One region of the Pseudalkalibacillus sp. A8 genome, then DNA from elsewhere that is predicted to be linked to it. Evidence: a T-box and tRNA genes for the amino acid it is inferred to sense, from the RefSeq annotation. Region 1 holds a T-box; the other holds one or more tRNA genes.
The links. The T-box of region 1 lies ahead of argS (arginine--tRNA ligase). A T-box ahead of a tRNA ligase gene usually reads a tRNA of that ligase, here a tRNA-Arg.
Positions count from the first base shown of each region.

Region 2: it has a tRNA-Arg gene. The T-box ahead of argS (arginine--tRNA ligase) is inferred to sense a tRNA for this amino acid. The anticodon was not compared.

Region 1 is NZ_CP174509.1:266,564-273,329, forward strand. It holds gene ACJROX_RS01470 (Glu/Leu/Phe/Val family dehydrogenase) at 1-962, shown strand, start outside; gene ACJROX_RS01475 (LTA synthase family protein) at 1,289-3,139, opposite strand; T-box leader at 3,351-3,561, shown strand; gene argS (arginine--tRNA ligase) at 3,607-5,298, shown strand; gene ACJROX_RS01485 (VOC family protein) at 5,319-5,723, shown strand; gene ACJROX_RS01490 (hypothetical protein) at 5,784-6,635, opposite strand; gene ACJROX_RS01495 (sigma-70 family RNA polymerase sigma factor) at 6,619-6,766, opposite strand, start outside.
Region 2 is NZ_CP174509.1:116,457-123,222, forward strand. It holds tRNA gene ACJROX_RS00580 (tRNA-Ala) at 1-68, shown strand, start outside; rRNA gene ACJROX_RS00585 (23S ribosomal RNA) at 235-3,169, shown strand; rRNA gene rrf (5S ribosomal RNA) at 3,246-3,361, shown strand; tRNA gene ACJROX_RS00595 (tRNA-Val) at 3,371-3,446, shown strand; tRNA gene ACJROX_RS00600 (tRNA-Thr) at 3,451-3,526, shown strand; tRNA gene ACJROX_RS00605 (tRNA-Lys) at 3,534-3,609, shown strand; tRNA gene ACJROX_RS00610 (tRNA-Leu) at 3,632-3,717, shown strand; tRNA gene ACJROX_RS00615 (tRNA-Gly) at 3,721-3,795, shown strand; tRNA gene ACJROX_RS00620 (tRNA-Leu) at 3,800-3,888, shown strand; tRNA gene ACJROX_RS00625 (tRNA-Arg) at 3,919-3,995, shown strand; tRNA gene ACJROX_RS00630 (tRNA-Pro) at 4,001-4,077, shown strand; tRNA gene ACJROX_RS00635 (tRNA-Ala) at 4,091-4,166, shown strand; rRNA gene ACJROX_RS00640 (16S ribosomal RNA) at 4,336-5,886, shown strand; rRNA gene ACJROX_RS00645 (23S ribosomal RNA) at 6,059-6,766, shown strand, end outside.

The sequences.
Region 1 (6,766 bases):
GTAAAGGCGGAATTATCGTCAATCCGGAAGATATGTCTGAACGCGAAATTGAGGAGTTGAGCAGAGGGTTTATACGTGAGCTTGAACCGATCATGGGACCTGAAAAGGACATTCCTGCGCCCGATGTAAACACCAGTCCGCAAATCATGGGATGGATGCTGGATGAGTTTGATCGTCTCAGAGGTCACAATGTTCCTGGTTTCATCACAGGGAAACCATTAATCATCGGTGGTTCGGAAGGTCGGATTGAGGCGACAGGCCGCGGCGTGGTCATGACCATTCAAGAGGCAGCAAAGCGTCTTGACCTTAAGCTAGACGGAATGAAGGCAGTCATACAGGGATTTGGAAATGTCGGTTCCATTACTGCGAAATATTTGGATGAAGCAGGGGTAAAGGTCATTGCAGTCACAGATGCCAAAGGTGGTGCATTAAACGAGAATGGTCTAGACATCCCGACATTGATTGAATACATGCCTGAGCATAACACTGTAAATGGCTTTTTTGACAGTAAGGATATATCGAATGAGGAATTGTTCAGATTGGAGTGTGACATCCTTGTGCCTGCCGCATTAGAAAACCAGATTACTGGTGAGAACGCAGGGGATATAAAAGCGAAAATCGTTGCCGAAGCGGCGAACGGTCCAACAACGCCAGAAGGCACACAGATTTTAGAAGATAAGGGCGTATTCATCATTCCGGACATCTTATGTAATTCAGGCGGTGTAACGGTGTCTTATTTTGAATGGGTACAGAATGCGATGCACTATGCATGGAAAGAAGACGAGGTTCTTGAAAAACTTGAAGAAAAGATGACGGTGGCTTTTAAGGCTGTATACGATATGAAAAAAGTAAAGCAGGTCAAGATGAGGGAAGCAGCTTACTTGTTGGGAATTGGACGCTTAGCTCAAGCTATGAAAGCAAGGGGTTGGATCAAAAATTGGGAAATGCCGATTGAATGTTGAATGAATTTCACTGATTACATCTAAAAACCGGCCCGGCTGCACCCATCTTTAAAAATCGGTACGTTACCTTTAAAAATTAGAAATTATCTTTAAAAAACAGAAAAGAACTTGAAAACAGGAAAAATTATCTTTAAAGTGGCTACATTATGTGAATCCAACAGTCATTTTTTTCATAAATCCAACCCGATCAGACAAAACCGTTTATCCTGAGTCCGACATAATACGGGCGGATGGATACTATAGTCCGCTTACTTTATTCGACAATCAATCAATAAAAAGAGAGTGACCATGACGTCACTCTTCATTGATTATTTTTATCAGCATACTCAGCGATTATTTTTATCAGCATACTCAGCGAACCGTAACAAATCACCGTAAATCAGACCATCGGATAGATCCAGCTCGTCAAGCTTTTGCCTTGCTTTTGAACATGCCCGGTTATCCACCTGTTTTCCAGATATACGTCCATAACAGTTATCGGAAGTATAGACATACTTGTCAGTTACGACACTCCGATCTCTGAAAATAGCAAAGTCTTTATGATCAGGGGAGAAGAGATCTGTACCGAATTGGACCCCTTCATCCTTAATCCCGAGCAAGTTCAAGATAGTCGGTTTTAAATCAATCTGGCCAGAAACATTTGAAATTGTTTTTCCTTCATGTCCAGGAATATGGATGATCAGGGGAACGCGTTGCAATTGCACACTTTCATAAGGTGTGATCTCTTTATTCAAGACCTGGGCCATCGCATTGTTATGCTGTTCGGAAATACCGTAATGATCCCCCAAAATGATAATGACCGAATCCTCGTATAAGCCTTCATTTTTCAATTGTTGGATGAAATTTTTGATCGCCTCATCTGTATACCGGACGGTGACTGGATAACGGTCAACAATCGGATCCCCAGTTTCGAAAGTAGGGACCATCTGATCCTCTGCACCGAATTTGAATGGATGATGGTTGGTCAAGGTGATGAATTTAGCATAAAAAGGTTGTGGAATCTCCTTTAAATATTTCATCGATTGATCAAAGAAAGGCTCATCCTTTAAGCCGTAATTGATTTTATTCGTTTCATTGATCTCATAATATTCTTCAGCAAAGAACCTATCATAGCCCAATGACTGGTACATGATATCTCTGTTCCAGAAGCCTTTGTTGTTGCCATGAAAAACGGTGCTATAATACCCATGCTCCTTGATGATTTCAGGTGTGGCATAATATTCATTCAAAGCGTGTGTTTGAAAAACAGCACCTCTCGGCAATGGGTACAAAGAGTTATCGATGATGAACTCAGAATCTGAAGTTTTCCCTTGACCGGTTTGGTGATAAAAGTTGTCAAAGTAATAACTCTCCTTGATGAAATCATTCAGGAATGGGGTAATCTCCTTGCCGTTGATTTCTCTTCCAATCACGAATTGCTGGGTCGATTCCATTGAAATCAAAATGATGTTTTTGCCTTCAGCGATCCCGTAAAAATCTTTATCCGGTTCGGCAGACTTTTTCTTTGTATAATGGTTGATCTCAATCCTATCGACGTTATCAGCTAAAACCTTCTGAGCAGAAGTCTTTGATTGCAGTACAAGGTCGTATAAATGGTAATTGTATGTACCCAGGTTCTTTACGAGCAGCTCCCTGTCAAATGTACGTGTCAGCAGTTCTGGTCGTTCAGACTCGGCAAGACCGAGATTGACCGTCAGGAAAATAAGAGCAGTGAGTAAAATCTTATAGAGCCTTTTCTTCGAATAGACCGCGGGTTTAAGATGTCCGCGTTTTGCTAAGAAATACAGGAAAATGAGATCAGCAAAAAAGACGATGTCATACCAATACGTTTGTGCAATGACACTGTTTCCGATATCACCAACGTTATTCGTCTGGAATAATACAGGGACCGTAATAAAATCATTAAAAAATCGATAATACAGTGTGTTTGCATAAAGGATGATGGAGAAGCTGACAGCAATGATCCAGATCATCCGGATTCGAAGGCGGACTGGAAAAAGAAAAATAAGTGTTAAAGAAAACAAGACAGAACTAAGAGGATTGATGAAGAGGATCAATTCCTGAACCCAATTGCCCGTCTCTAGATTGAAGCATACTTTATATACAAAATAGGTTTTGAGCCACAACAGAAAAGCTGTTATGACAAGGCTATCATAATTTTCAATTCGCTCTTTCATACAAGCAACCTCCTAGTTGACACAAGCGCACACTGTAAAAACAACCTATTTTATAGACGAGCGGATGTTAATAAAGTTCCATGATTATATGTAGGATTCCATAATAACAAATTTTGTTAATTTGTTGAAATTTTAAGGTTTCAGTCAAACTCTTCCTCAATTACTATTGCCAATTACAGATAACATGACTATAATAAGAAAAAATTAACAATGAACTTTGGTGAAGAGGATAGTAGATATCAGGTGATCACGAAGCGAGCTGGAGTTGGTGGAAGTCCAGTATAACCTGTTATTGAAGCGCACCTCGGAAAAGCTTTTTTGAAAATAAAGTAGGAAAAGCCGCTACCCAGCGTTAAAGGGTCAAGTTGGTTCTGATCGTTTGAACAAGCAGAGTGGTACCGCGGGGTAATCTCGTCTCTCATTTTATGGAGAGGCGTTTTTTTAATTTTAAAAAGGAGTGTCAGTACATGACGATTCAAAAATACACAGCACAACATTTAGAACAGATCCTTGATGTGCCATTAGATGAAATTGAAAAAGCACTTGAAGTTCCTCCTGATCGATCGTTAGGAGACCTGGCCTTCCCGTGTTTTATATTAGCAAAAAGATTGAAGAAATCACCGGTTCAAATTTCCCAGACTCTAGCTGAAAAATTGAAGGATTCAAAAAGCTTTGAACGAGTAGAGGCTGCAGGACCGTATCTGAATCTCTTCTTACCGAAACAAGAGCTGACAGAAGAAGTCATCACAAAGATTCTGGAAAAAGGACAGTCATATGGGAATGAAACCACGAGTAAAGGTACTATTACCATTGATCTCTCGTCACCGAACATTGCAAAACCATTCTCCATGGGCCACTTACGTTCCACAGTAATCGGGAATGCCATTGCAAACATCGCTTCCAAGAAAGGGTATCAGCCTATCCGTATCAACCATTTAGGAGATTGGGGAACTCAATTCGGGAAACTCATGGTTGCCTATACCAAATGGGGTGACGAAGCTGCTGTCAAGAAAAGTCCTATCAAGGAATTGAATACGCTCTATGTTAAATACCACGAAGAAGCGAAAGGTAATCCTGACCTTGACCATGAAGGAAGACAATGGTTCAAGAAACTTGAAGATGGGGATGTAGAAGCAAGAAAGCTATGGACATGGTTTAGAGAGGAATCCTTGAAAGAATTCCAAAAGATATATGACTTGCTCGATGTACAATTCGATTCTATGCATGGTGAAGCTTTTTATAACGATAAAATGAAACCCGTAGTAGAAGAGCTCAGTGAGAAAAATCTTTTGATTGAATCGGAGGGTGCATTGGTAGTGGATCTTTCAGAATTCGATCTTCCCCCTGCTTTGATCCAAAAGAAAGACGGCGCATCCCTTTATGCGACGAGAGATCTCGCTGCCGCCCAATATCGAAAAGGTACTTACCAATTCGTGAAATCCCTTTATGTCGTAGGGCATGAGCAATCCTTGCACTTCGAACAGGTGAAAAAGGTCCTTTCAAAAATGGGATATACTTGGGCTGATGATATGGAGCATATTCCGTTCGGGATGATTCTTCAAGATGGCAAGAAGATGTCTACTCGTAAAGGGAAGACGGTGTTGCTTGAAGAAGTACTCAATCAAACGATCCAGCAGGCAAAAGAAAACATCGAAAGCAAGAATCCTACTTTAGAAAACAAAGAAAAGGTCGCCGAAATGGTCGGGGTAGGAGCCGTCATATTCAATGATTTGAAACAATCGAGATTGAATAGCGTCGAGTTCGATATCGAAAGCATGCTTCGATTCGAAGGTGAAACCGGACCTTATGTACAGTACACTTATGCGCGTGCTTGTACCTTGTTGGCGAAAGGAGACTGGGACGTTGAGAAGACCTCAGCCTCCAATGATGTCGAAGAGCCGTATTTGTGGGAGATCATTCTGGCGCTGGAAAAATTCCCTGGTACAGTAGACAGAGCTTTCCATGATTATGAACCGTCAATCCTATCTCGTTATTTGATCGAGCTCTCCCGTTACTTCAACCAGTATTATGGGAAAGTACGAATCTTGGCCGGGACGGAAGAGGAGCAGATGGCACGACTTAATCTCGTAAAAGCTGTGACGGTAGTGTTGGAGGAAGGGCTACGTCTACTTGGAATTAAGGCACCAGATAAAATGTAGGAAAGGGTGGCTCATGTTCAATGAAAAGGAAGAAAGGACTCATCCACCATATTGAACTGTATGTCTCGGATCTGAAAAAAACAATCGACTTTTGGGGGTGGTTGTTGCCAGAGCTTGGGTATTTCGAATATCAAAATTGGGATAAGGGACGGAGCTGGAAGCTTAGAGATTCATATATCGTTTTCGTCCAAGCTGACAAAAAATTTCTTGATGTGCCGTTCCATCGCTGTCGGGTGGGTTTGAACCATCTTGCCTTCCATGCAGACTCGATGGATCAAGTGGACCATCTCACGAGCGAATTGAAGAAAAGAGGCGTGACGATTTTATACACCGACCGTCATCCTTATGCGGGTGGACCCAAGCATTATGCAGTGTATTTCGAAGATCCCGACCGGATTAAGGTGGAGATCGTAGCTCCATTATGAGAGGACAGAAGTAACAAAACCTGAATGGAATCATCTTTTCCATCCAGGTTTTCTTGCTCATTATTGACCTGCAAGCCAGGATACAGTCCAAACGCCTTTTGACTCATCAAAAACGAGCCTGAAGTGTTGCGTGTTTTCCTTTGTATCACCCCATGTGATATACGCTTCTTTCCTATCCTGCGGAGTCTCTTGGATCATTTGAATGAATTTCTCGGTTTCTTGTATCTGTTGAAGTTTCTTTTCGGTATTTTTACTTAAGACAGGATCTTGGGCAATTTCATCGAGGTATAGCTGTTTAGAAGGCATCGATCCCGCAGGGTCTTGGAAATACATCACATATTTCGTTTCATGATCTTCTTGCTGTTCGGCATGGTAATAAATTTGCATCACTTCAAAGGGTTCTAGCCCTTTGAGCGCTTCTTGGTCCTGATCAGTTTTCAATTTTTCATATACCGATACAAGGCTCTTATCTATAGGGAGCAATGGACCTGTGATTTTTTGTTGATCGGCATCACCTTTTTCGGCGATTGAAAAATCGTCTTTTGGTGGCAGGGCTTCCGTGTCTTTCTGCCCCTCTTCGCCTAAAGCAGGCATTGTTTTATCAGGTCCTGCACTACCGCTGTCACCGCTATGGTCTATTGCAGAACTCAACGTAGCATTTTCATTTCCGCTTGAACTTAGGCTTCTGGATGAGAAGTTATTCATGGCAGCTTGTGCAATAGCTATGAACAGCAAAAGACAAACAGCGGTACTGAGTATCGGTTTCCAATGGGAAGATAGGAAAGCAAACCGCTTTGATCGCTTTTTGGCTATGGCGGTTCTGATGTTCTGCTTTTGTTTTTCCGTAAATCGCTCTTCTGTTGCCATCATTCGGTTCAAGCTTTTGTTCAGATCTTTAAGTTGATTGTCCATCACCGATACTCCTTTCTGATGAAATAAATTCTTTTAGAAGCTGACGGCCTCGATGCAGGCGTGTTTTTATTGTAGATTCATTCGTAAGAAGCATCAGACTGATCTCTTGTATAGATAGTTCTTCAAAATAA
Region 2 (6,766 bases), 150 kb from region 1:
AGCTCAGCTGGGAGAGCGCCTGCCTTGCACGCAGGAGGTCAGCGGTTCGATCCCGCTAGGCTCCACCAAAAAAACTATTGACTTTACTGTCAATAGGATGATATAATATATTCTTGTCGCTTAAAGAAAAGCGGCGAATCTGTTCCTTGAAAACTAGATAATGAAATTCTTGAAAACAAGACATCGAAAACGTCATTTAATGACAAGTAAGAAGTGTAAGTTCATTCATAACGTGGTTAAGTTATGAAGGGCGCACGGTGGATGCCTTGGCACTAGGAGCCGAAGAAGGACGGGACGAACACCGATATGCCTCGGGGAGCTGTAAGTAAGCTTTGATCCGGGGATTTCCGAATGGGGGAACCCACTGCCCGTAATGGGGTAGGATCCATACCTGAATTCATAGGGTATGAGAAGGCAGACCTGGGGAACTGAAACATCTTAGTACCCAGAGGAAGAGAAAGCAATCGCGATTTCCTGAGTAGCGGCGAGCGAAACGGAAACAGCCCAAACCAAGAGGCTTGCCTCTTGGGGTTGTAGGACACTCTATACGGAGTAAGAAAGGAACGGCGTAGGCGAAGCGGTCTGGAAAGGCCCGCCAGAGGAGGTAACAGCCCTGTAGCCAAAACGTCGTTCCCTCCAGAGTGGATCCTGAGTACGGCGGGACACGTGAAACCCCGTCGGAAGCTGGGAGGACCATCTCCCAAGGCTAAATACTCCCTAGTGACCGATAGTGAACCAGTACCGTGAGGGAAAGGTGAAAAGCACCCCGGAAGGGGAGTGAAAGAGATCCTGAAACCGTGTGCCTACAAGTAGTCGGAGCCCATTAACGGGTGACGGCGTGCCTTTTGTAGAATGAACCGGCGAGTTACGATAACGTGCAAGGTTAAGTCGCAGAGACGGAGCCGCAGCGAAAGCGAGTCTGAACAGGGCGCATGAGTACGTTGTCGTAGACCCGAAACCGAGTGATCTACCCATGTCCAGGGTGAAGTTCAGGTAACACTGAATGGAGGCCCGAACCCACGCACGTTGAAAAGTGCGGGGATGAGGTGTGGGTAGGGGTGAAATGCCAATCGAACTCGGAGATAGCTGGTTCTCCCCGAAATAGCTTTAGGGCTAGCCTCGTGGTGAGAGTTCTGGAGGTAGAGCACTGATTGGACTAGGGGTCCCCACAGGATTACCGAATTCAGTCAAACTCCGAATGCCAGGAACTTGTCCACGGGAGTCAGACTGCGAGTGATAAGATCCGTAGTCGAGAGGGAAACAGCCCAGACCATCAGCTAAGGTCCCCAAGTATACGTTAAGTGGAAAAGGATGTGGAGTTGCCCAGACAACCAGGATGTTGGCTTAGAAGCAGCCACCATTTAAAGAGTGCGTAATAGCTCACTGGTCGAGTGACTCTGCGCCGAAAATGTACCGGGGCTAAACGTATCACCGAAGCTATGGATTGTACCTAACGGTACAGTGGTAGGGGAGCGTTCGAAGGGCTGAGAAGCGAGACCGGAAGGACTCGTGGAGCGCTTTGAAGTGAGAATGCCGGTATGAGTAGCGAAAAGAGAAGTGAGAATCTTCTCCATCGAAAGCCCAAGGTTTCCTGAGGAAGGCTCGTCCGCTCAGGGTTAGTCGGGACCTAAGCCGAGGCCGAAAGGCGTAGGCGATGGCCAACAGGTTGATATTCCTGTACCACCTCCTTTCCGTTTGAGCAACGGGGGGACGCAGGAAGGTAGGGAGAGCGCGCTGATGGATATGCGCGTCCAAGCAGTCAGGCCGGTGGATAGGCAAATCCGTCCACCATACGGCGGAGCTGTGATGGCGAGGGAACTAGAGTACCGAAGTCCCTGATCCTACACTGCCAAGAAAAGCCTCTAGCGAGGAAAGAGGTGCCCGTACCGTAAACCGACACAGGTAGGCGAGGAGAGAATCCTAAGATGCTCGGGAGAACTCTCGTTAAGGAACTCGGCAAAATGACCCCGTAACTTCGGGAGAAGGGGTGCTCTGATAGGGTGCAAGCCCGAGAGAGCCGCAGTGAAAAGATCCAAGCGACTGTTTAGCAAAAACACAGGTCTCTGCGAAGCCGTAAGGCGAAGTATAGGGGCTGACACCTGCCCGGTGCTGGAAGGTTAAGAGGAGGGGTTATCCATTAGGAGAAGCTCTGAATCGAAGCCCCAGTAAACGGCGGCCGTAACTATAACGGTCCTAAGGTAGCGAAATTCCTTGTCGGGTAAGTTCCGACCCGCACGAAAGGTGCAACGACTTGGATACTGTCTCAACGAGAGACCCGGTGAAATTATAGTACCTGTGAAGATGCAGGTTACCCGCGACAGGACGGAAAGACCCCATGGAGCTTTACTGTAGCCTGATATTGGATTTTGGTATCGTTTGTACAGGATAGGTAGGAGCCAGAGAAGCCGGACCGCCAGGTTCGGTGGAGGCGTCGGTGGGATACTACCCTGACGGTATTGAAATTCTAACCCAGGACCGTGATCCGGTCCGGAGACAGTGTCAGGTGGGCAGTTTGACTGGGGCGGTCGCCTCCTAAAGTGTAACGGAGGCGCCCAAAGGTTCCCTCAGAATGGTTGGAAATCATTCGCAGAGTGTAAAGGCACAAGGGAGCTTGACTGCGAGACCTACAAGTCGAGCAGGGACGAAAGTCGGGCTTAGTGATCCGGTGGTTCCGCATGGAAGGGCCATCGCTCAACGGATAAAAGCTACCCTGGGGATAACAGGCTTATCTCCCCCAAGAGTCCACATCGACGGGGAGGTTTGGCACCTCGATGTCGGCTCATCGCATCCTGGGGCTGAAGTAGGTCCCAAGGGTTGGGCTGTTCGCCCATTAAAGCGGTACGCGAGCTGGGTTCAGAACGTCGTGAGACAGTTCGGTCCCTATCCGTCGCGGGCGCAGGAAATTTGAGAGGAGCTGTCCTTAGTACGAGAGGACCGGGATGGACACACCGCTGGTGTACCAGTTGTTCCGCCAGGAGCATAGCTGGGTAGCTACGTGTGGACGGGATAAGTGCTGAAAGCATCTAAGCATGAAGCCCCCCTCAAGATGAGATTTCCCATCGCGTTAAGCGAGTAAGATCCCTCAGAGATGATGAGGTTGATAGGTCTGGTGTGGAAGCGTGGCGACACGTGGAGCTGACAGATACTAATCGATCGAGGACTTAACCACTTTACTTAACATCGACGATGTTTTCAAGAACCGTTATCTAGTTTTGAGGGAACAGTATCCCTTGAATTTCATACAGTCTGGTGACGATGGCGAAGAGGTCACACCCGTTCCCATGCCGAACACGGAAGTTAAGCTCTTCAGCGCCAATGGTAATTGGGGGCTTCCCCCTGTGAGAGTAGGACGTCGCCGGGCTTATATATTGGAGGATTAGCTCAGCTGGGAGAGCACCTGCCTTACAAGCAGGGGGTCGGCGGTTCGATCCCGTCATCCTCCACCATTATGCTGGCCTAGCTCAATTGGTAGAGCAACTGACTTGTAATCAGTAGGTTGGGGGTTCAAGTCCTCTGGCCAGCACCACTTTTACGAGCCATTAGCTCAGTCGGTAGAGCATCTGACTTTTAATCAGAGGGTCGAAGGTTCGAGTCCTTCATGGCTCACCATTTTAGATAACGATATAGTATTGCGGGTGTGGCGGAATTGGCAGACGCGCTAGACTTAGGATCTAGTGTCCTTGCGACGTGGGGGTTCAAGTCCCTCCACCCGCACCACATGCGGAAGTAGTTCAGTGGTAGAACACCACCTTGCCAAGGTGGGGGTCGCGGGTTCGAATCCCGTCTTCCGCTCCATTATGCCGGGGTGGTGGAATTGGCAGACACACAGGACTTAAAATCCTGCGGTAGGTGACTACCGTGCCGGTTCAAGTCCGGCCCTCGGCACCATTTTCGAAACAGCAAAACCTATAATAAAGTGCGCCCGTAGCTCAATTGGATAGAGCGTCTGACTACGGATCAGAAGGTTAGGGGTTCGACTCCTCTCGGGCGCGCCATATAACGGGAAGTGGCTCAGCTTGGTAGAGCACCTGGTTTGGGACCAGGGGGTCGCAGGTTCAAATCCTGTCTTCCCGACCATTTGATTAATTAAGGGGCCTTAGCTCAGCTGGGAGAGCGCCTGCCTTGCACGCAGGAGGTCAGCGGTTCGATCCCGCTAGGCTCCACCAAAAAAACTATTGACAATCAGTCGATGGGATGCTATAATTTATTATTGTCGCCTAAGAAAAAAGCGGCACAAAAAGCTCTTTGAAAACTGAACAAAAGCCAAGCGTGAAACGGGTCTTTTATAAGAACCCTGAATCAATTTCGATTTCATTTAATGAGCAATCAAACACTTTATTGGAGAGTTTGATCCTGGCTCAGGACGAACGCTGGCGGCGTGCCTAATACATGCAAGTCGAGCGGACCAACGAGGAGCTTGCTCCTCAGAGGTCAGCGGCGGACGGGTGAGTAACACGTGGGCAACCTGCCTGTAAGACTGGGATAACTCCGGGAAACCGGGGCTAATACCGGATAACATTCTCCTCTGCATAGAGGAGGATTAAAAGATGGCTTCGGCTATCACTTACAGATGGGCCCGCGGCGCATTAGCTAGTTGGTGAGGTAAGGGCTCACCAAGGCGACGATGCGTAGCCGACCTGAGAGGGTGATCGGCCACACTGGGACTGAGACACGGCCCAGACTCCTACGGGAGGCAGCAGTAGGGAATCTTCGGCAATGGACGAAAGTCTGACCGAGCAACGCCGCGTGAGTGAGGAAGGCCTTCGGGTCGTAAAGCTCTGTTGTTAGGGAAGAACAAGTACCGTTCGAACAGGGCGGTACCTTGACGGTACCTAACCAGAAAGCCACGGCTAACTACGTGCCAGCAGCCGCGGTAATACGTAGGTGGCAAGCGTTGTCCGGAATTATTGGGCGTAAAGCGCGCGCAGGCGGTCTCTTAAGTCTGATGTGAAAGCCCACGGCTCAACCGTGGAGGGTCATTGGAAACTGGGGGACTTGAGTACTGGAGAGGAGAGTGGAATTCCATGTGTAGCGGTGAAATGCGTAGATATATGGAGGAACACCAGTGGCGAAGGCGGCTCTCTGGCCAGTAACTGACGCTGAGGCGCGAAAGCGTGGGGAGCAAACAGGATTAGATACCCTGGTAGTCCACGCCGTAAACGATGAGTGCTAGGTGTTGGGGGGTTCCACCCTCAGTGCTGACGTTAACACATTAAGCACTCCGCCTGGGGAGTACGACCGCAAGGTTGAAACTCAAAGGAATTGACGGGGGCCCGCACAAGCAGTGGAGCATGTGGTTTAATTCGAAGCAACGCGAAGAACCTTACCAGGTCTTGACATCCTTCGCTACTTCCAGAGATGGAAGGTTCCCCTTCGGGGGACGAAGTGACAGGTGGTGCATGGTTGTCGTCAGCTCGTGTCGTGAGATGTTGGGTTAAGTCCCGCAACGAGCGCAACCCTTGATCTTAGTTGCCAGCATTCAGTTGGGCACTCTAAGGTGACTGCCGGTGACAAACCGGAGGAAGGTGGGGACGACGTCAAATCATCATGCCCCTTATGACCTGGGCTACACACGTGCTACAATGGATGGTACAAAGGGCAGCAAAACCGCGAGGTTGAGCGAATCCCATAAAGCCATTCTCAGTTCGGATTGCAGGCTGCAACTCGCCTGCATGAAGCCGGAATTGCTAGTAATCGCGGATCAGCATGCCGCGGTGAATACGTTCCCGGGCCTTGTACACACCGCCCGTCACACCACGAGAGTTTGTAACACCCGAAGTCGGTGAGGTAACCTTTTGGAACCAGCCGCCGAAGGTGGGACAGATGATTGGGGTGAAGTCGTAACAAGGTAGCCGTATCGGAAGGTGCGGCTGGATCACCTCCTTTCTAAGGAGTCCTTTATGGACATGGAACACGCTTTGGCTTTTGTTTAGTTTTGAAAGAGCTCATTCTCTTTCAGAACATTGTTCCTTGAAAACTAGATAATGAAATTCTTGAAAACAAGACATCGAAAACGTCATTTAATGACAAGTAAGAAGTGTAAGTTCATTCATAACGTGGTTAAGTTATGAAGGGCGCACGGTGGATGCCTTGGCACTAGGAGCCGAAGAAGGACGGGACGAACACCGATATGCCTCGGGGAGCTGTAAGTAAGCTTTGATCCGGGGATTTCCGAATGGGGGAACCCACTGCCCGTAATGGGGTAGGATCCATACCTGAATTCATAGGGTATGAGAAGGCAGACCTGGGGAACTGAAACATCTTAGTACCCAGAGGAAGAGAAAGCAATCGCGATTTCCTGAGTAGCGGCGAGCGAAACGGAAACAGCCCAAACCAAGAGGCTTGCCTCTTGGGGTTGTAGGACACTCTATACGGAGTAAGAAAGGAACGGCGTAGGCGAAGCGGTCTGGAAAGGCCCGCCAGAGGAGGTAACAGCCCTGTAGCCAAAACGTCGTTCCCTCCAGAGTGGATCCTGAGTACGGCGGGACACGTGAAACCCCGTCGGAAGCTGGGAGGACCATCTCCCAAGGCTAAATACTCCCTAGTGACCGATAGTGAACCAGTACCGTGAGGGAAAGGTGAAAAGCACCCCGGAAGGGGAGTGAAAGAGATCCTGAAACCGTGTGCCTACAAGTAGTCGGAGCCCATTAACGGGTGACGGCGTGCCTTTTGTAGAATGAACCGGCGAGTTACGATAACGTGCAAGGTTAAGTCGCAGAGACGGAGCCGCAGCGAAAGCGAGTCTGAACAGGGCGCATGAGTACGT